Regions from separate parts of the Gordonia sp. N1V genome, predicted to be linked through region 2. Evidence: riboswitches for the same ligand, from Rfam matches in the RefSeq annotation. Region 2 holds a riboswitch; the other holds the start of a gene.

Region 1 (10,374 bases), 110 kb from region 2:
TGGCGTTTGCTGGGGGCACAGAGTTCGCGGAACCAGGCCAAGTCGCTGAGCCTGCTCAAGGATGCCAAGGCACACACCGACTGGGCCGCCGACCTCGACGACGCGGACTTCCGCGCCGAGGCGGAAAAGCTCGACATCGGCGCCGATGGGGGAGATCGCGCGAAGTTCCTCGCCCTCGCCCGCGAGGCCGCCGACCGGTCGCTGGGTCTGCGGCCGTTCGATGTCCAGCTGCAGGGTGCGCTGCGCCTGCTCGACGGCGACGTCATCGAGATGGGTACCGGTGAGGGCAAGACGCTCGCAGGCGCTATCGCTGCGGTCGGATATGTCCTGGAAGGCCATCGCGTCCATGTCATCTCGGTGAACGACTACCTCGCGACCCGTGACGCGGAGTGGATGGCTCCGCTGTTCGCGGCCTTCGGCATCACCGTGCATGCGGTGTCGGAGAACTCGAGTCGTGCCGAGCGCAAGCAGGCCTACGACGGCGACGTCACCTATGGCTCGGTGAACGAGATCGGCTTCGACGTGCTGCGCGATCAGCTCGCGATCCATGCCGACGAACTCGTCTCGCCGACCCCCGACGTCGCGATCATCGACGAGGCGGACTCGGTCCTCGTCGACGAGGCGCTCATCCCGCTCGTCCTCGCCGGAACCGCTGATGTCGAGGTACCCGATCAGGCCATCCACGACGTGGTCGCGCGGATGAAGAACAAGCACTACGAGATCGACGTCGAGGGACGCAACGTCTCGCTCACCGACGAGGGTGCGGCCTTCGTCGAGGAGGAACTCGGCGGCATCGACCTCTACGACGAAGAGCACGTCGGCACGACCCTGGTCCACGTCAACGTCGCCATGCACGCCCACCACCTACTCGAGCGCGATGTCCACTACATCGTGCGCGACGGCGGAGTGCACCTGATCAACGCCTCCCGCGGTCGGGTGGCCCAGCTGCAGCGGTGGCCCGACGGCATGCAGGCGGCCGTGGAGATCAAGGAGGGCCTCGCCCAGACCGACTCCGGCGAGGTCATCGACACCATCACCGTGCAGGCATTGATCGGCCGCTACCCGAAGGTGTGCGGCATGACCGGTACCGCGTTGGCCGCCGGTGAGCAGTTCCGACAGTTCTACGACCTTCGGGTCTCGCAGATCCCACCGAACACCCCCAACATCCGCAAGGATCTGCCCGACCGCGTCTACGACACCAAGGCCAACAAGGTGGAGGCGGTCGTCGCCTACGTCAAAGAGGTGCACGAGACCGGTCAGCCGGTCCTCATCGGCACCCACGACGTCGCCGAGTCCGAAGAACTCGCGTACTTCCTGGAGAAGGCCGGCGTGGGATGCGTGGTCCTCAACGCGAAGAACGATGCCGAAGAGGCCAAGATCATCGCCGAGGCGGGCACCAAGGACGCCGTCACGGTGTCGACGCAGATGGCCGGACGCGGCACCGACATCCGATTGGGCGGATCGTCCGACGACGAGACGGCTCGCGAGGAGATCATCGAACTCGGCGGACTGTGCGTGGTCGGCACCGGGCGGCACGACACCGAACGTCTCGACAACCAGCTGCGTGGCCGCGCCGGCCGTCAGGGTGACCCGGGGATGTCGGTCTTCTTCAGCAGCCTCGAGGATCCCGTCGTCACCAAGAATCTCTCGTTCAAGCGTGATCCCGTCGCGCAGTCCGAGGACGGGTCGATGGGATCGAAGGGAATCGACCTCATCGAGCAGGCCCAACGGGTGGCCGAGGGCGTGATGCTCGAATTGCACGCCAACACCTGGCGTTACAACCAGCTGGTGAATCAGCAACGCGAGATCGTGGTCAAACGCCGGATGGAGGTGTTGACCACCGACTCCGCGCTCAAGGAACTCCGTGATCTCGAACCGGAGCGGTACGCCGAACTCACCGGAACCGCCAAGGCAGAGGGTGCGGCCGGGGCGGATGAGAAGGCCGGGGTGGATGAGAAGGCCGGGGTGGATGAGAAGGCGGCGGAGGTCGAGGAGACTGCAGGGGCCGCCACCGAGGACAGCGCGACCGAGGACAGTGCCGCCGCGGACAGTGTCACCGAGGCGAACACGACCGACCAGGCCCACGCGTCCGACGCATCCGACGTGACCGAGGAGAAGTCGCGGTGGATCCCCGTCGAGCCGCTCGCCGACGACGTGCTCGAGCAGGCGGCCCGCGAGATCATGCTCTACCACCTCGATCGCGAATGGGCCGATCACCTGGCCTTCGTCTCCGACGTCCGGGCGAGCATCCACCTGCGTGCGATCGGGCGGGAGAGTCCGCTCGACGAGTTCCACCGGCTCATCCTGGCCGAGTTCTCCGAGCTGCCGACACGGGCGATCGACAAGTCGCGCAAGACCTTCCGCGAGGCGGTGATCACCCCGGACGGGGTGGACCTGGGAGCCGCGGACCTGCACCGGTCGACGATGACGTGGACCTACATGGTTCACGACAACCTGTTCGCGTCCGGCGGCGCCAAGACCCTGCAGGGAATCATCGGTATCTTCCGGTGACCGGATCGGGGGGAGACGACGACGGCCCGGTGACGGCAGCGGCGCCCGGCGTCGACCGCGTCCTCACCGTGCCCAACGCGCTCAGCGTCTTGCGGCTGGTCCTCATCCCGGTCTTCATCTGGCTGGTGATCGTCGAGAAGGCCGACGGGTCGGCGTTCGTCGTGCTGTTCGTCTCCGGGGTCACCGACTGGCTCGACGGGAAACTCGCCCGGCTGCTCGACCAGTCGTCACGACTCGGCGAGCTGCTCGACCCCGCCGCCGATCGCCTCTACATCGTGGTCATCCCGATCTGTTTCGGGCTGCGCGACTTCGTGCCGTGGTGGTTGATCGGCGTCATCATCGCCCGGGACGTGCTGTTGTTCGCGAGCGCACCGCTGCTGCGTTCGCGCGGGCTGGTGGCGCTGCCGGTGCTCTACGTCGGCAAGGCCGCGACCTTCGCCCTGATGAGCGCCTTCCCGTGGCTGCTTGCCGGACAACTTGATTCGGTGATCGGCACCATCTGCTATCCGATCGGATGGGCCTTCCTGATCTGGGGCGTCGGAATGTATCTGTGGTCGTTCGTGCTCTATTGGGCCCAGACGATCATGGTGATGCGCATGATGCCGCGACTCGACCGCGTCTCCTCGGCCGCAGCGGGTTAAAGTCTCGAACGAACAGAAAGGGGGCACAGTGACCGAAACCAACGTGCCGGCCGAGTTGACCTATACGCCCGAGCATGAATGGGTCCGTCGGGTCTCGCCCACGACAGTCCGGATCGGGATCACCGACTTCGCCCAGGAGCAGCTCGGTGACGTCGTCTTCGTGCAGTTGCCCGACGTCGGGTCGGACGTGGAGGCCGGCGAGTCGTTTGCCGAGGTCGAGTCGACCAAGAGTGTCTCCGACATCTTCGGGCCCCTCAACGGGACGATCGCGGCCGTCAACGACGAACTCGAGTCGACGCCGGATCTGGTCAATTCCGAACCCTACGAAGCCGGTTGGCTCGTGGAGATCGCGGTCGAGGAATCCGGCGAACTCGACGCACAACTGGGCGACCTGCTCGACGCCGACGGATACCGGCAGGTCATCGACGGCTGAGCGGCGACACGGCGGCATCGCGTCGGCCTCGCCCCGAGGGACGGCAGCCGGCCCGATCCACCGGATACGCGGTGGCGTAACGCCGAAACGCTCCCCAACGGTCGTGGTCGGCGGATCCGGGCGGCTATGATCAATCGGTGTCTGCCGGGTCTGATGGGTCGGGGTCGGCGCGAAACGGTAGGTTGGATTCGGGCGCCGACAGGTGCGACCGAACCGACGCCCCGTGCGTCGGGTACCCGGTTCCCCGACCCGCTTCGGACGCGGCCGAGCGCCTCGACGGCGCCGCGATCGACAACAGCGCACTTCGGACGACGAAGGAGAGATAGTGAGCGATAACGACAAGGACTTCGAGGCGCCCGTGGAGACCACGTCGGTCTTCCGCGAGGAGTTCATCAACGAACTCGACTCGGCCGGCACCTCGAGTGAGCCCGCCGACACCGGGGTCGAGCGACTCTCACCCGGCACGGCGCTGCTTGTCGTCAAGCGTGGTCCGAACGCCGGATCCCGGTTCCTGCTCGACCAGGCGACCACGTCCGCGGGCCGCCACCCCGACAGCGACATCTTCCTCGACGACGTCACCGTGAGCCGCCGGCACGCCGAGTTCCGGCTGTCCGACGCCGAGTTCCAGGTCGTCGACGTGGGCAGCCTCAACGGCACCTACGTCAACCGCGAACCGGTCGACACCGCGACGCTGAGCAACGGCGACGAGGTCCAGATCGGCAAGTTCCGGCTCGTATTCCTGAGCGGCCCGCGCGACGGTTCCGCTTCCTAGGCACGTGCCGGCCTCCCCAGCAGGGCAGCGCGGCGACGGACCGATGTCCATCGGGTCGGTCCTCGCACTGCTGCGTGAGGACTTTCCCGACGTCACCATCTCCAAGATCCGATTCCTCGAGTCCGAGGGATTGATCAGTCCGGAGCGTGCGCCGTCGGGCTATCGCAGATTCAGCCAGGCGGACTGCGATCGGCTGCGCTTCGTGCTGACCGCGCAGCGTGATCGCTATCTGCCGCTGAAGGTCATCAAGGAGCAACTCGACTCGATCGATCACGGCAACGACGGGTCCACCGGCAACGGCACGCGGTTGCTGTCGTCGGCTCGCTCGGCGGTGGCGCCGGCCACCGACTTCGGTTCGCGCGCAGACCGGGTGTCACGGGAGTCGTTGATCGAACGCACGGGTGTGGACTCGGCGTTCGTGACCGAACTCCAACGCAGTGGCCTGCTGACGCCCGGCCCCGCCGGGTTCTTCGACGAGGACGCGGTGCGATTGGTGGAAGCCGCTGCGGCACTGGCGAGCTACGGCGTCGAGACACGACACCTGCGCGCGTTCAAGGTCTCCGCCGACCGTGAGGCCGGGCTGGTCGCCCAGATCGCCAGCCCGATCGCCAAGGGCAAGGGCACCGGTGCCCGCGATCGCGCCGAGGAGTTGGTGCGCGAGATCGCGGCCCTCTCGGTCACCCTGCACACCCAGCTGGTCAAGGCGGCCGTGCGGGACGTCTTGGACTGACGTCGGCGTTCTGACGCCCGGCCCGATCGTCCGGTCGGACCGACTCGACCTTCGTGCGGCGGCGGTGCGGTGTAGCGTCGAGAAGGACCCATCGGGTCACGAGAGAATCGGTTCCGTCGTCATCGGGTGGAGGTGCATGACATGAGCGAAATGCGCGTGGTCGGTATCCGCGTCGAGCCGCCACAGAGTCAGCCCGTGTTGTTGCTGCGTGAGGTCGACGGCGCACGATATCTGCCGATCTGGATCGGGCAGAGTGAAGCCGCGTCGATCGCGCTGCGGCAGAAGGGGATCGAGCCGCCGAGGCCATTGACCCATGATCTGATCGTGAACCTCATCGAGGAGTTCGGGCAGACCCTCGTCGAGGTACGCATCGTCGACATGCAAGAGGGCACCTTCTACGCCGAGATGGTCTTCGCCAACGACCTCCGGGTATCGGCGCGCCCCTCGGATTCGATCGCGGTCGCCATGCGTGCCGAGGTCCCGATCATCGCCGACGAGGAGGTCCTCGCCGAGGCGGGTCTGCTCATCCCGGACGAGGACACCGACGAGGCGCCGAACGAGAAGGACGACGAGGTCGAGAAGTTCAAGGAGTTCCTCGACAACGTCTCACCCGACGACTTCAAGGCGAGCGGCGGCGCCTGATCCGCGTGAGGCGATCGGTTTCGCCATCGGCGGGAGCGACACATCACGGATCGGCAACCGTCTGGTCTCCGTCTGCCTCCATCTCAAGTAGAGGTTGAGCCTCCTGGCGCGTCGCGTTGATTCGGAGTCGTCGGCAGGCATAGCGTCAGTGCCGGATCGCCGCAGGACATCCGTGGCGAGCAGGACATCGATCGGCGCGCGGGCGCGTACAGTAGACCACCGAGGGTGGCCGACAAAGTGCATGCCCGTCCGACCGGTTCTCAAGGTGTGGCGAGGAGTCTGCAGTGGGCGATCAGCCGATGGACAACGGTGCGAGTGGGGATCGTGGCGCGCCGCGAACGGCGACGCAGGGAAGCCTGGAGGACATCGCTCCCGGCCTGTTCCCCAATGACACGGTGCCCGACGAGCTGATCGGCTACCGCGGCCCGAGCGCCTGCCAGATCGCCGGCATCACCTACCGTCAGCTCGACTACTGGGCACGGACCTCGCTGGTCGTCCCGTCGATTCGCGGTGCCGCCGGGTCCGGCAGTCAACGGCTCTACTCGTTCAAGGACGTCCTGGTCCTCAAGATCGTCAAACGTCTGCTCGACACCGGGATCTCGCTGCAGAACATCCGTGTCGCGGTCGACCATCTGCGTCAGCGGGGGGTCGAGGACCTCGCGCGGATCACCCTGTTCTCGGACGGGACGACGGTCTACGAGTGCACCTCTGCCGAAGAAGTCGTCGACCTGCTCCAGGGTGGTCAGGGCGTCTTCGGGATCGCGGTGAGCGGAGCCATGCGCGAACTCACCGGCACCATCTCCGACTTCCCCGGTGAACGGGCCGACGGCGGCGTCACCGAGACCGCTCCGGAGGACGAGCTCGCGGCACGTCGCAAGAGCCGCACGCGCCGCACCGGATAGCCACCTCGTGGCGCGCTGCACCCGGCGGGTTACCCGACGGTAGACTGGGCGGGCGCCGCTGCATCACGGGAGAGCGTCGCCGTCCACGCCTCGGATACGAGGTCACGCGGTGACCGCCGAAGGAGCAATACCTCTCCGTCAAACTCTCAGGCACCCGGACCGTGATGGACGACGGCGTCTCTGGAAAGTGACGAGCCACTCGTCCGCCCACGGTGAAAGGCCAGACGCGTCGGTGACGCCGCGTACGGCCGAATCTCTCAGGCGCCGGCCGGATCTGCGATCCGCGGCATGACAGAGGGGGAGGACCGAACGATCCGGTGTCCGGATCCCGTGAGAGGTCCCGTCATGACCCGTCTGTCCGAATCCCAGTCGCCCGTGGAATCCCGGTTGCCCGTCCCGCCGGCCTTCGTCGACCGTCACGTGGGCCCCGACAACGCGGAGACCGCGCACATCCTGGCCACCATCGGCGTGTCGGGTCTCGACGAACTCGCCGCGCGCGTGGTGCCCGCGGTGATCGCCGATTCGCCCGACGACAACGGCCTCGACGCCCTTCCTCCGCCGGCCACCGAACACCAGGTGCTTGCCACACTCGCCGAACTCGCCGCCCGCAACACGGTCTGCCGCTCGATGATCGGGCTGGGCTATTACGACACGCTGACCCCGCCGGTGGTCCGCCGCAACGTGCTGGAGAACCCGGCCTGGTACACCGCCTACACGCCCTATCAGCCCGAGATCAGCCAGGGGCGCCTCGAGGCACTGCTCAACTTCCAGACCATGGTCTCCGACCTCACCGGCCTCGAGGTCGCGAATGCGTCGATGCTCGACGAGGCGACCGCGGCGGCGGAGGCGATGACGCTCATGCGCCGGGCGGGCAAGTCGAAGTCGGCGCGGCTGGTCGTCGACGCCGATCTCTACCCGCAGACCCGCGCCGTCATCGAGTCCCGTGCCGAGCCGTTGGGGATCGAGGTCGTCGAGGCGGCACTGCATCCCGAACTCCCCGGGTACGGTCTGCCCGCCGACGACTACTTCGGCGTCGTGCTGCAGGTGCCGGGTGCCTCCGGCCGCATCATCGACGCCGCGCCGATCATCGAGGCCGCTCATGGGGCCGGCGCACTCGTCGCGGTGGGCGCCGACCTGTTGGCCCTGACCCTCATCACCCCGCCCGGTGAGCTGGGCGCCGACGTCGCCTTCGGCACCACCCAGCGGTTCGGTGTGCCGATGGGCTTCGGCGGCCCACACGCGGGATACCTCGCGGTGCGTACCGCCCACACCCGGCAGATGCCCGGACGACTCGTCGGGGTGTCCAAGGACGCCGATGACAACCTCGCCTACCGGCTGTCGCTGCAGACGCGCGAACAACACATCCGCCGCGAGAAGGCAACCAGCAACATCTGCACCGCACAGGTCCTGCTCGCCATCATCGCGGCGATGTATGCCGGCTATCACGGTCCGGAAGGGTTGCGCGCCATCGCGATTCGGGTGCACGAACGGGCCGCGCGGATCGCCGACGCGCTCACCGCCGCCGGCTTCGCCGTCGAGCACGCAACCTTCTTCGACACCGTCGCGGTCCGGATCCCCGGCGGTGCCGACCGGATCGTCGCCACGGCCCGACAGGCCGGAATCGCGCTGTGGCGCGCAGACGCCGACACCGTGCGCATCGCCTGCGACGAGACCACCACCGACGACGACGTACGCGCCGTGCTCGGTGTCTTCGATTCCGCCGGTGTACGCCCGAGGCAGTTCGCACAACCGATCGCGACACGCACGAGTGACTACCTCACGCACCCGGCATTCCACCGCCACCGCACCGAGACGTCGATGCTGCGATACCTACGAGCCCTGTCCGACAAGGACATCGCGCTCGATCGCAGCATGATTCCGCTCGGCTCGTGCACGATGAAGCTCAACGCCACCGCGGAGATGGAACCCATCACCTGGCCGGGCTTCGCCGGACTGCACCCGTTCGCCCCGGCCGAGGACAGTGCGGGCATCCGCGAGCTGATCGCGACCCTGGAATCGTGGCTGGTGGCCATCACCGGCTACGACCGGGTGAGCCTGCAGCCCAACGCGGGTTCACAGGGAGAGTACGCGGGCCTGCTGGCGATCCGCGGCTACCACCACAGCCGCGGCGACACCGACCGCGACGTGTGCCTGATCCCGTCGAGTGCGCATGGCACCAATGCGGCCTCGGCGGTCATGGCCGGGATGCGGGTGGTCGTGGTGGCCTGCCGCACCAACGGTGACGTCGACGTCGAGGATCTGCGTGCCAAGATCGCCGAACACGGCACGCGTCTGGCCGCGATCATGATCACCTATCCCTCCACCCACGGGGTGTTCGAACACGACATCGCCGACATCTGCGCGGCCGTCCACGACGCCGGCGGTCAGGTGTATGTCGACGGCGCGAACCTGAACGCGCTCGTCGGCGTTGCCCGTCCGGGACGCTTCGGCGGCGACGTGAGTCATCTGAACCTGCACAAGACGTTCTGCATCCCGCACGGCGGCGGCGGACCCGGGGTTGGCCCGGTCGCGGTGCGTAGTCATCTCGCGGCATTCCTGCCTGGCCACCCGCTCGCGCCGGAGCTGCCGGACGGTCCGACGATCGCCGCCGCGCCCTACGGATCGGCGTCGATCCTGCCGATCACCTACGCCTACATCGCGATGATGGGGGCGGCCGGTCTACGTCGGGCGACGCTGACTGCCATCGCCTCGGCGAACTACATCGCGCGTCGGCTCGCCGATCACTACCCGGTGCTCTACACCGGCCACGAGGCCGGTGCCGGGGACACCGGTGAGGTCGGCGGCTGGGTGGCCCACGAGGCGATCCTGGATCTGCGTCCGCTGACCAAGGAGACCGGTGTCACCGTCGACGATGTGGCAAAACGATTGGCCGACTACGGCTTCCACGCGCCGACGATGAGTTTCCCGGTGGCCGGGACGCTGATGGTCGAGCCGACCGAGAGCGAGAACCTCGACGAACTCGATGCGTTCTGCGACGCGATGATCGCAATCCGCGCCGAGATCGACGCCGTGGCCGCGGGCACGTGGCCCGCAGAGGACAACCCGCTACGCGGAGCGCCGCATACCGCCGAGTGCCTCGTCGGCGAGTGGGACCATCCGTACTCCCGGGAGGTGGCCGTGTACCCGCAGGGCCTGCCGTCCGCGGGCGCGCGAGCCAAGGTGTGGCCGGCGGTGCGGCGCATCGACGGGGCCTTCGGCGACCGCAACCTCGTGTGCAGTTGCCCGCCGGTGGCGGCGTTCGCCTAGTGATACCGGTGGCTGAGGACAACCCGGGCGGCCGTCAGCCCGCGTTGGTGCCGTACACGAGCTTGTTGATCGTGACGATGGCCTGATCCTCCGGATTGGGCATCGGATCGTCGGTCATCGGGAAGGCGACCGTCGCGGTCTTCGGCGGTAGCGGGGCGTCGCCGCGGAAGCCGAGGCCGGTCAGCGCCCGCAGGTGTTCGGGTTTCTCGGCGTAGCCGAGGAATTCGGAGATCGCGGCGCCGGCGAACTGCGGTACCTGATCACCCTTGAGGTGCAGGACGGGGAAGTCGGCGATCGGGGTCGGCCCGTCGGGGATCACCTCGGCGAGCCGGGCCTTGGCGTCGTCCTTGGTCAGCTGATACAGCCGCTGTTCGGTGATCGGCACGGCATGAATGGGTGCACTCGCCGGGTCCGTGGCCGTGGCAATCGCAGTCGCCGCTCCCGCCGGCGAGCCGTCGGGGGACCGCGGAGCGGTC
Region 2 (10,374 bases):
TCGGAGTCGTTGGCCAGTCGGATGGCCTCGTCTGCGTCGGTGACCTCCATGATCGGCAGCGTCGGACCAAACGTCTCCTCGCGCATGCAGGCCATGTCGTGGTCGACGTCGACGAGAATCGTGGGTTCGAACCAATGCCCCGGGCCGCGTCCACGGTGCCCGCCGACCAGTACCCGAGCGCCGCGTTGGCGGGCGTCCTCGACGTGCCGTTCGACGATCTCGACCTGTGGTGGGAAGGTCATCGAGCCGACGTCGACGCTGCCCGGGCCGTTGGGCACGCCGTGGCGCAGGCCCCGGGTCTTGGCCGTCACTCTGTCGACGAAGTCGTCGTAGACCGACGCCTCGACGTAGCAGCGTTCGATGGAGGCACAGGTCTGGCCGCAGTTGAACATCGCGTAGTACACCGCGTGATTGGCTGCGCGTTCGAGATCGGCGTCGGCGAGAACGATCATCGGATCCTTCCCACCGAGTTCGAGGGATGCGGGGATGAGACGTTCGGCCGCGCGGGTCCCCACCGTGCGGCCGGTCGCAGTGGAGCCGGTGAACATGATCATGTCGACGTTGTCGAGGACTGCGGCGCCGGTCGCGCCCCGTCCGGTCGCCACGAGGAACACATCCTCGGGCAAACCGCAGGCGGCCAGTCCTTCGGCCATCAGCAGTGAGGTCATCGGCGTGTACTCCGACGGTTTGAGGATGACGCTGTTGCCGGCGGCGAGCGCGGGGATGCAATCGCCGAAGGAGTTGACCAGCGGATAGTTCCATGGACCGATGACGCCGACGACCCCGATGGGCCGGTATCGCAGCGTCAGGCACTTGCCCTTGACGAACAGCGCGGACGACTTGATCTTTTCGTCGGCGAGATACTTGGGTGCGTTCTTCGCCCAGAACCCGAAAGCTTGTGCACCGTAAGCAAGTTCGGCGATTTGGGCATCCTCGTAGGCTTTGCCGGTCTCGTTGCTGATCGTGGTGATCACGCGGTCTGCGTTGTCCATCAGCCATCGCTGCATGCGTCGTAGGACGTGGGCTCGGCCGCGGTACCCGAGCGCCTCCCATCCGGGCTGGGCGGCGCGGGCGCGTCGTGCCAACTCGGTGACCTCATCGGGCGTCAGGTCGGGAATGTGGCCGATGATCTCGCCGGTGGCGGGGTTCTCAACGGCGATCATCTCGCTGTTGGGGAGGCTGTTACGAGGTGCGTGGGCGGTGGTCGCCATGGCGTACCTTTCTCGAATTGATGCGGCGCGTCGGCAGCGTGATTGCGGGATATGCGGGTGAGGTCGGGAGTGACTTCGATGGGCGGCGTCGCTAGAGGAAGGCCTTTCCCTCACCCCGGTAGGTGGGCACCGTGGCGATCACCTGATCTCCGTCGACGAGGTGCAATTCGTTGACGCGCTCGCACAGTTCGCCGGCCTTGGCGTGTCGGAACCACACCCGATCACCAATCGACAGCGCGGCTGCGCCGGGGCCGTGCAGCGGTGTCTGCGCTTCACCGGCTCCCTCGAGTTCAATCAAGGACAATCCCCGCGGCCACGACGGCGTGGGTAACCGATCGGATCCCGCCGCGCCGCTGGCGACCCATCCACCCCCGAGAACCGTGGCGTAGTCCGGTGTCGGTTTGCGCACGACCGACATCACGTAGAACGCGGCCGGTTGCGGACGAAAGCCGCGATAGGTGTCGAACAACGTCGGACAGTACAGGCCGGATCCTGCGGCGACCTCGGTGACGGCCGGCTCGGACGCGGTCAGTTCGATGCTGCCGGTCCCGCCGCCGTTGACGAACTCCAGATCGGCAACCTCACTGACGGCGGCGACCGCTGCCGCGCGACGCTCGCGCAACTCCGACCCCGACACCATCTGCATGCCGCGGATCTGGAGTCGGTGCAGTATCGAGCCGACGTTGTCGCCGACGCCCGCGATCTGCCCTTCATACGCCATCACGCCGACGAGTCGGAACCGTGGCCGATCGACGATCGAGCGGGCCAGCGCGACCGCGTCCTGTGGTGAGTGGACCGGTGAGCGGCGCACGCCCAGATGGACGCGTCCACCCAGCAATCGCAGCGACGCGTCGAGGTCGATGCACACTCGGATCGGTGGTCCGTCGGGGGTGACGCTTTCGATCAGGTCGAGCTGGTCGACGTCGTCGATCATCAGCGTCACCCGGGAAAGCAGCTCGGCGTCGGTGGCGAGTTGTCGCAGCGCCGTGACGTCGGCGGTCGGGTAACCGACCACCACGTCCTGCACGTCGGACGCCAACCACAGCGCCTCGGCGAGCGTCAGGGCCAGGACACCACGGAAGCCGGGGCGTTGGAGTACCGCGTGCGTGATCGGTCGACAGCGCACCGACTTCGACGCCAGCCGAACCGGTTTGCCGATCGCACGCGAAACCAGGGAGTCCGCGTTGGCCCTCAACGCCCCCACATCGACCACCGCGAACGGTGGCTCAAGGTCGGCAGTGGCGCGTGCGAGCCGGCCGTAACCCACACCCGAGCGGGCCGTGACCGACCCCAGATCCAACGTTGTCATGAGTGTCCTTCTGTTGAAATCGATGGCAGTGCGTCGACATCGGAGCGCAAACTACGCAGCAGCGGAATCGCGGCGAGCACGACCGCGGCCATGAGGAGGAAGGCGGACGCGGGATGGTTGACGAGTGCGCCGACGACGCCCGCCACAATGAGACCTCCGAGATTTCCGGAGAGCCAGATGAGGCCTGCGGCCGCGCCTTCGCTGGAGCTGACTCGGCGTTCGGACAGTTCGAGGACGATCGGTAGCGCAGGCAGGAGCAGGAACCCGAAGAGGGTGAACACCAAGACCGCGAGGGCGAATCCGGGCGCAATGGCCAAGGCGAGGCAGGACGCTGCCGTGACGGCCACCGCGACAAGGATGATCCAGAGTTCGCGGCGGCGCTTGGTGGCCCACACCGGAATCAGCGCCGACCCGACCACGCCGGCGATGACGTTGGCGATCAACACGATTCCCGCTTGATCCGCCGACACGCCCGCCGGTGCCAGCAGTGCCTCGGTCCATGTGGTCAGGGAAACAAACGCGCCGAATGGCACGAAGACGAGTGCGCACAGTCTGCGGATGAAGGGGTCTCGCCACGTCTCTCGGAACGCGGCGAACCCGGAGCTTTCGGCCGACCGGTGATACTGCGCCGGTACCCGCAGGGCGGCGACGAGGGCCACCGCCGACGCCACCGCGATGGCGGCCTGGGTGACCAGCAGGGTGTGAATGTCCATCACGCTGCCCATCAGGAATGCAGCAACCATGCCGGCAAACGTGCCGGCGGACCCGGCCGCGATGCCCCTTGGCCGGTCCGGTTCAGCCAGATAGCTGCCCGCGACACGGGTGATCGCGTTGAGGACCAACGGCTGCGCGACGGCGACGAGTAACTGCCCGGCCAGGACCACTGAATACTGATCGCCGACAAGCCGAATCAGTCCACCCGCGGCGGTCAGTACGGCGCCCAGGGTCAGCGCTACTCGAAACCATCGGTCGAGCGCTATTCCCGCGGGGATGGCCAACACGACGTAGAGCAGCGGAAACACGTTCGCCAGCCACCCGATCGCGCCGGTCGAGACCCCGTAGTGCTCGGCGGCATCGGTCGTGATGGGCGCGAAGGTCAACCACAGCAACTGCGTCGACGCCGCCACCAGTGCGTACGCGGCGACCGCTCCCCATCGGTTGCTCATCAGGCGCCGAAGATTCGGCGGATGTGATCGTTGGCGAAAACTCCATCCGGGTCGTAGGCACGCCGCACGGTTTGGAACGTTTCCCACTCCGGGTACACATCGGCCAGTGCCGCGGCGTCGAGGGAGTGCCGCTTACCCCAGTGTGGCCGGCCGCCAAGGTCGGTCGCGATGCGCTGAACTGCCTCGAAGTACGGCCTCCACGGCATGCCCTCGTACATATGAACCGCTATGTAGGCCGTCTCGCGACCGTACGACGGGCTGAGCAGCGATGCCTCGTCCGCGGCCACGAACCGCACTTCCAGAGGGAAGTTGACCGCAAATCCCTGTCGGTCGATCTCGCTTTGGATCGCACGGAAGACCTCGCCACACGCCGCCCGCGGCACAGCCCATTCCGACTCGGTGAACCGCGCCGCCGTCCGCGGGCTGGAGAACACCTGGTGGCTGACGTCGACCCGGCTGCTCGACGATGCGATAGCGGTCAGAGTCCGGTTCAAGCGCGGAATCTGATTGGGCCACCGTCGGCCCACCTTGCTCACGGCATCCAGGGCATGGTTTTCCACGACGATGTCGCGGATGTATTCCGCAGCGCGGCTCGGCGGGTTCGCCGGCTCATCGGAGCGGTTGAGCGACTTGGCCAACACGTCGCGTGCGTGCGGAAAAGCGAAGAACCCGAAGTGGTCGTTGCTGTCCGCAAGCTCGTCGAGTTCGGCGAGCGCGCGGGTCAGTGGAATCTTCTCGCGCCGCTCGTGCAACCGGAACGAAGGCACGGTTCGCAGCGTGTAGGCGGTGATGACCCCGAGCGCGCCGACACTGACCCGGGCTGCGCGCAACTCGTCGCCGGTGCTCAGTTCCACGACGGACCCGTCGGCCTTCACGAGCTCGATCGACTCGACCGTCGTGGCCAGGTTGCCGAGTTTGCGGCCCGTCCCGTGCGTCGCGGTCGAGATCGCGCCGGCAGCGCTCTGGACGTTGATGTCGCCGAGGTTGGGCATTGCCAGCCCGTGCGCGTCGAGCAATCTGTTGAGCTCGTGGAGTCGAGTGCCCGCCCCGATCCGGACCAACCCGGTCGTCGGATCCGCGTGGTGGAGTCCGGAAAGATTGTCGAGCGAGAGGAGCGTGCCGTCGGTCAACACATTGCCGCCGAAGGAGTGTCCGGCACCGACGGCCCGTACTGTGTGGCCGCGGTTCGCTGCCTCGGTAACAAGACGAGACACCTCATCCACTGTCGCAGGTCGCGCAAACTTCGCGGGAGTACAGGTCTGGTCGCCTGCATAGTTTGTCCACATGCACATAGCGTCGCGTCTACCGAGCGCGTTGTGAAACACAACTATGGCGACCGACTCACAGCAATTGTGTTGTTAGTGCTCCGGCTCACACGAGCCGTTGTTCGGTGAAGAGACAAATTTTGGTTGGTGTGTGTAGGGTGTCCTCTCACAACCGAATACGTCGACGACGCGCGGTGGGAGAACCCCTTAACTGGGGCGCCGTAGGAGCAACATCCTCCCCAGGAATCTCTCAGGCTCATGTACCACCGCGTCGAGGCAACTCTGGAGAATAGCTCCGGTCATCGCTGACCGGTCTTACCGAAGGTGAACCGCCGGAACGCTTTTCGCGTGGGTCCGGCTCAAACTCTCAGGTGTCGAGGACAGAGCGGGGAGGCACATCCACCTCAACGTGCCCGTTTACCCACGGGTGCCCCTGTTCCTGGAGTTGCCTTGTGTCATCACCTATGTCGTTTCCGGCGCCGGCCGCCGACAACCCCGACTTTGTTTCCCGTCATGTCGGACCCAACGACTCGTCGATCGCGCGGATGCTCGATGTGCTGGGCTATGACAGCCTCGATGAGTTGATTGACGCCGCGGTTCCGGAGCAAATCCGTACCCACACCCCGCTGCAGGTGCCGGCGGCCCGATCCGAGGCCGAGGTGCTCACCGCACTACGAGAGTTGGCCGCGCACAACACACCTCGCGTGCAGATGATCGGGGCCGGCTACCACGACACAATCACGCCAGCGGTGCTGCGCCGCAACATGCTCGAGTCGCCGGCCTGGTACACCGCCTACACGCCCTACCAGCCGGAGATCTCGCAAGGTCGTCTCGAAGCGTTGCTGACCTTCCAGACCGTCATCGAGGATCTCACCACACTACCGCTGGCGGGAGCCTCACTGCTCGACGAGGCCACCGCCGTCGTGGAAGCGGTCCTGTTGATGCGGCGGGCGAACAAGACTTCGCCGAGCTCCCGGGTGGTCGTCGACTCCGATTGTCTCCCACAGACACTCGCGGTCTTGATCGGACGTGCCGCGGCGGTCGGTATCGAAATCACGGTCGCCGATCTCAGTGTCGGATTGCCCGCAGGTGACCTGTTCGGCGTCGTGGTGCAGGCACCGGGCGCGAGTGGTGCGGTGCGTGACAACACCGCCCTGATCGCCGAGTCGCATCAGCGTGGTGCGCTGGTGGCGGTCGCCGCGGATCTGCTGTCGCTGACTCTGCTCACCCCGCCGGGTGAGCAGGGCGCCGACATCGCGATCGGGTCCGCGCAGCGCTTTGGTGTGCCCCTGTTCTTCGGCGGCCCGCACGCCGCCTACATCGCGGTGCGGTCCGGACTGGAACGGATGTTGCCCGGCCGGCTGGTCGGGGTGTCGGTCGATACGGCCGGCCGACCCGCCTATCGCCTGGCACTGCAGACCCGCGAACAGCACATCCGTCGCGACAAGGCGACCAGCAACATCTGCACCGCTCAGGCCCTGCTGGCCAACGTCGCCGCCATGTATGCGGTCTATCACGGTCCAGAAGGGTTGCGTGCCATCGCCTCCCGCGTCCACAGTCACGCTCGGACGCTGGCCGCCGGGCTGCGGGTGGCCGGTCATCGGGTGCTCCACGAGGAGTTCTTCGACACCGTCACCGTCGTGGTGCCTGGCCGCGCCGACACTCTGGTGACCGCGGCCGAGCAGGCCGGCATCAATCTGCGGCGTGTCGACGACGATCAGCTGGCGATCGCCTGCGACGAGGTCACCACCGACACCATCATCGACACCGTGCTGGCGGTGTTCGGCGCCCACCGCCCCCGGACCACCGCTGTCGACAGCCTTCCAGCGACTGTGGTGCGTACGTCGATGTTCCTGCAGCATCCGGTGTTTCACGAACACCGCTCCGAGACGGCAATGCTGCGTTACCTGCGGTTGCTCTCGGACAAGGACCTCGCGCTCGACCGCACCATGATCCCGCTCGGGTCGTGCACGATGAAGCTCAACTCGGCCGTGGAGATGGAGCCGATCAGCTACCCCAGCTTTGCCGGCATCCATCCGTTCGCGCCCGAGCATCAGACCGTCGGCTACCGCCGGCTGGTCGCCGACCTCGAGCGGTGGCTGGCCGACATCACCGGCTACGACCGGGTTTCGTTGCAGCCCAACGCCGGATCTCAGGGAGAGCTCGCCGGTTTGCTGGCCATCCGCAGCTTCCACGTCGCTCACGGGGATACCCGACGCGACGTGTGTCTGATACCGCAGTCCGCGCATGGCACCAACGCCGCGTCGGCCGTGCTGGCCGGGTTGCGGGTCGTGGTGGTGGCCACCGCCGACAACGGCAACATCGATCTGGACGATCTGCGCACCAAGATCGCCGCTCATACGGGTCAGATCGCGGCGATCATGCTCACCTATCCGTCGACCCACGGCGTGTACGAAACCGATGTCCGCACCGTCTGCGGCCTCGTCCACGATGCTGGTGGCCAGGTCTATGTCGATGGCGCCAACCTCAACGCGCTGGTCGGGCTGGCCCGGCCCGGTGAGTTCGGCGGCGACGTCAGCCACCTGAACCTGCACAAGACCTTCTGCATCCCCCACGGCGGTGGGGGTCCCGGCGTCGGTCCGGTGGCCGTGCGTGCGCACCTCGCACCGTATCTGCCTGGCGATCCGGCCGCCGGAGAGATCACCGCGAGTCCAGTATCGGCGGCGAACTACGGGTCCGCCGGCATCCTGCCGATCACCTGGGCCTATCTGGCGCTGATGGGCCCCGACGGACTCACCCACGCCACCAAGACCGCGGTCCTGGCGGCCAACTACCTCGCCCACGCACTCGCCCTGCACTATCCGGTGCTCTACACCGGCACTGGGGGGCTCGTCGCGCACGAATGCATCCTCGATCTGCGCGAGCTCACCGCAGCCACCGGTGTCACCGCCGAGGACGTCGCCAAACGTCTCATCGACTACGGATTCCACGCCCCCACACTGTCGTTCCCGGTCAACGGCACCCTCATGGTTGAACCCACCGAATCGGAGAACCTCGCCGAACTCGACCGGTTCATCGAGGCGATGATCGCCATCCGCGGCGAGATCGACCTGGTGGCCGACGGGATCTGGCCGGTCGAGCGCAGCCCCTTGCGGCAGGCACCACACACCGCCGAGCAGGTCACCGCCGACCAGTGGGATCTCCCCTACCCCCGACACACGGCCGCCTATCCCACCGCCGCGGTGCGCACCGCCAAGTACTGGCCGCCAGTCGGCCGCATCGACGGGGTACGCGGCGACCGCAAGCTGGTGTGCTCGTGCCCACCACCGGAAGCATTCGCCACCCCCAGCACATCACTTATCCATGCCCAGGAGGCCACCCGATGACCATCACGACTACCCCGGTCTCACCGTTGCTCGGCGAACACCATTCCCTCGGAGCGCATTTCACTGATTTCGCGGGCTGGCAGATGCCTCTCAAATATGTCGGTGACCTCGCCGAGCACCACGCGGTGCGCACCGCGGCCGGACTTTTCGACCTCTCGCACATGGGCGAGATCGCCATCGAGGGTCCCGACGCGGCCGCGGTGCTCGACTACGCGCTCGTCGGCCAGCTCTCTACCACCGCATCCGGACGCGCCAAGTACTCGTTGATCTGCACCGCTGACGGCGGTGTCATCGACGACCTGGTCGTCTACCGACTGGCCGACGACCGGTTCCTGGTGGTCGCTAACGCCGCCAACACCCGTCGCGTCTGCGCCGAATTCGATTCCCGGGCCGAAGGTTTCGACGTGGCGGTGAACGATCAGTCGGCCGAGACCGCACTGATCGCCGTGCAGGGTCCCCAGGCGCAGGCCATCGTGGCCGCCCTGGTAGCCGGCCCGGACCGCGCTGCGGTGGCCGAACTCAAGTACTACGCCGCCGCATCCGCGGTGGTCGCCGAGATCGACGTACTGCTCGCCCGCACCGGCTACACCGGCGAAGACGGGTTCGAACTCTATGTCCCCAACGAGCACGCCGTCCCCCTCTGGCAGGCGTTGCTCACCGAAACCCGCACGTGCGGCGGCACTCCCGCCGGTCTGGCCTGCCGCGACACCCTGCGCCTGGAAGCCGGGATGGCGCTCTACGGGCACGAACTGACGTTGCATACCAACCCGTATGAAGCGGGGCTGGGCAAGGTCGTGCGCCTCGACACCAGCTTCGTTGGTCGCGATGCACTGGCCGCCCTCGCCGACCAACCGCCCACCCGCACCCTGGTCGGCCTCGTCGGGACCGGTCGCCGCGCCGCCCGCGCCGACTACCCGGTCCTCGACACGTCGGGCCAGGAGATCGGCACCGTCACCTCCGGCGCCCTCTCGCCGACTCTGGGCTACCCGATCGCCATGGCTTACGTGGACCTCGCCCACGCCCACCCCGGCACCGAGGTGTCCGTCGACATCCGCGGCAAAGCCGAAACCTACACCGTCACACCACGTCAGTTCTATCACCGCTCCGCTACCTCCTAGCTCCACTTCTCTTGGCTCCACCTCTCTTCCGCTGAAAGGCTTCACCATGTCTGCTGGACTTCCCACCGACCGCAGCTACACCGACGAACACGAATGGCTGCTCGTCTCCCCAGGCACACCGCTGCCCACCGATGAACCGGTCCGGATCGGAATCACCGGTCTGGCCGCCGACAACCTCGGCGACCTCGTCTTCGTCGAACTCCCCGAGGTCGGGTCCACGGTGACCGCTGGCGAGACCTGCGGCGAAGTCGAATCCACCAAAACCGTGTCCGAGTTGTATTCACCGGTCACTGGCACGGTCTCGATCGTCAACACCGCTGCCGTCGACGATCCGAGCATCATCACCAGCGACCCCTACGAGGGTGGCTGGCTGTTCGCGGTGCTGGCCACCGACGCCGGTGAGTTGCTCAGTGCCGCCGAGTATGCCGAGAAGAACGGTGTCGAGGCATGAGCGTCCTGGACCGCACCCTTGATGACTTCGACCCCGATGTCGCCGCGCTGATCGGCAAGGAACTCGAGCGGCAACGCGGTGGGCTCGAGATGATCGCGTCGGAAAACCATGCGCCGCTGTCGGTGATGCAGGCCCAGGGCTCCGTGCTGACCAACAAGTACGCCGAGGGCTACCCGGGGCGCCGCTACTACGGCGGCTGCCAACATGTCGATGTCATCGAGCAGATCGCGATCGACCGGGTCAAGGCTTTGTTCGGCGCCGAGTTCGCCAACGTGCAACCCCACTCCGGTGCCACCGCCAACGCCGCAGTGATGCACGCCCTGATCACTCCCGGCGACACCATCCTGGGACTGTCCCTCGACGCCGGCGGCCACCTCACCCACGGAATGCGCATCAACTTCTCCGGCAAGCTGTATGCCGTTGCCGGCTACGGTGTTTCCGAATCCGACCACCTCATCGACATGGATGCCGTCGCCGCGGCCGCCCGCGAGCACCAGCCCAAGCTGA

Evidence for each region. A riboswitch is a leader RNA that binds a small molecule or an ion and turns the genes downstream of it on or off. The one in region 2 is predicted to bind glycine.
Region 1: another riboswitch for glycine. It lies ahead of gcvP (aminomethyl-transferring glycine dehydrogenase); the one in region 2 lies ahead of gcvP (aminomethyl-transferring glycine dehydrogenase).

Annotation. Positions count from the first base shown of each region.
Region 1 covers NZ_JARJDD010000012.1:117,256-127,629, reverse strand. Annotated here, with positions in the region: gene secA2 (accessory Sec system translocase SecA2) at 1-2,511, shown strand, start outside; gene P3L18_RS16715 (CDP-alcohol phosphatidyltransferase family protein) at 2,508-3,152, shown strand; gene gcvH (glycine cleavage system protein GcvH) at 3,181-3,585, shown strand; gene garA (glycogen accumulation regulator GarA) at 3,908-4,357, shown strand; gene P3L18_RS16700 (MerR family transcriptional regulator) at 4,401-5,087, shown strand; gene P3L18_RS16695 (bifunctional nuclease family protein) at 5,229-5,729, shown strand; gene P3L18_RS16690 (MerR family transcriptional regulator) at 6,029-6,631, shown strand; glycine riboswitch at 6,688-6,803, shown strand; glycine riboswitch at 6,804-6,936, shown strand; gene gcvP (aminomethyl-transferring glycine dehydrogenase) at 6,977-9,898, shown strand; gene P3L18_RS16680 (hypothetical protein) at 9,933-10,374, opposite strand, start outside.
Region 2 covers NZ_JARJDD010000012.1:4,459-14,832, reverse strand. Annotated here, with positions in the region: gene P3L18_RS16250 (aldehyde dehydrogenase family protein) at 1-1,211, opposite strand, end outside; gene P3L18_RS16245 (amino acid deaminase/aldolase) at 1,303-2,520, opposite strand; gene P3L18_RS16240 (MFS transporter) at 2,517-3,686, opposite strand; gene P3L18_RS16235 (D-arabinono-1,4-lactone oxidase) at 3,686-4,972, opposite strand; glycine riboswitch at 5,137-5,227, shown strand; gene gcvP (aminomethyl-transferring glycine dehydrogenase) at 5,416-8,298, shown strand; gene gcvT (glycine cleavage system aminomethyltransferase GcvT) at 8,295-9,416, shown strand; gene gcvH (glycine cleavage system protein GcvH) at 9,463-9,867, shown strand; gene glyA (serine hydroxymethyltransferase) at 9,864-10,374, shown strand, end outside.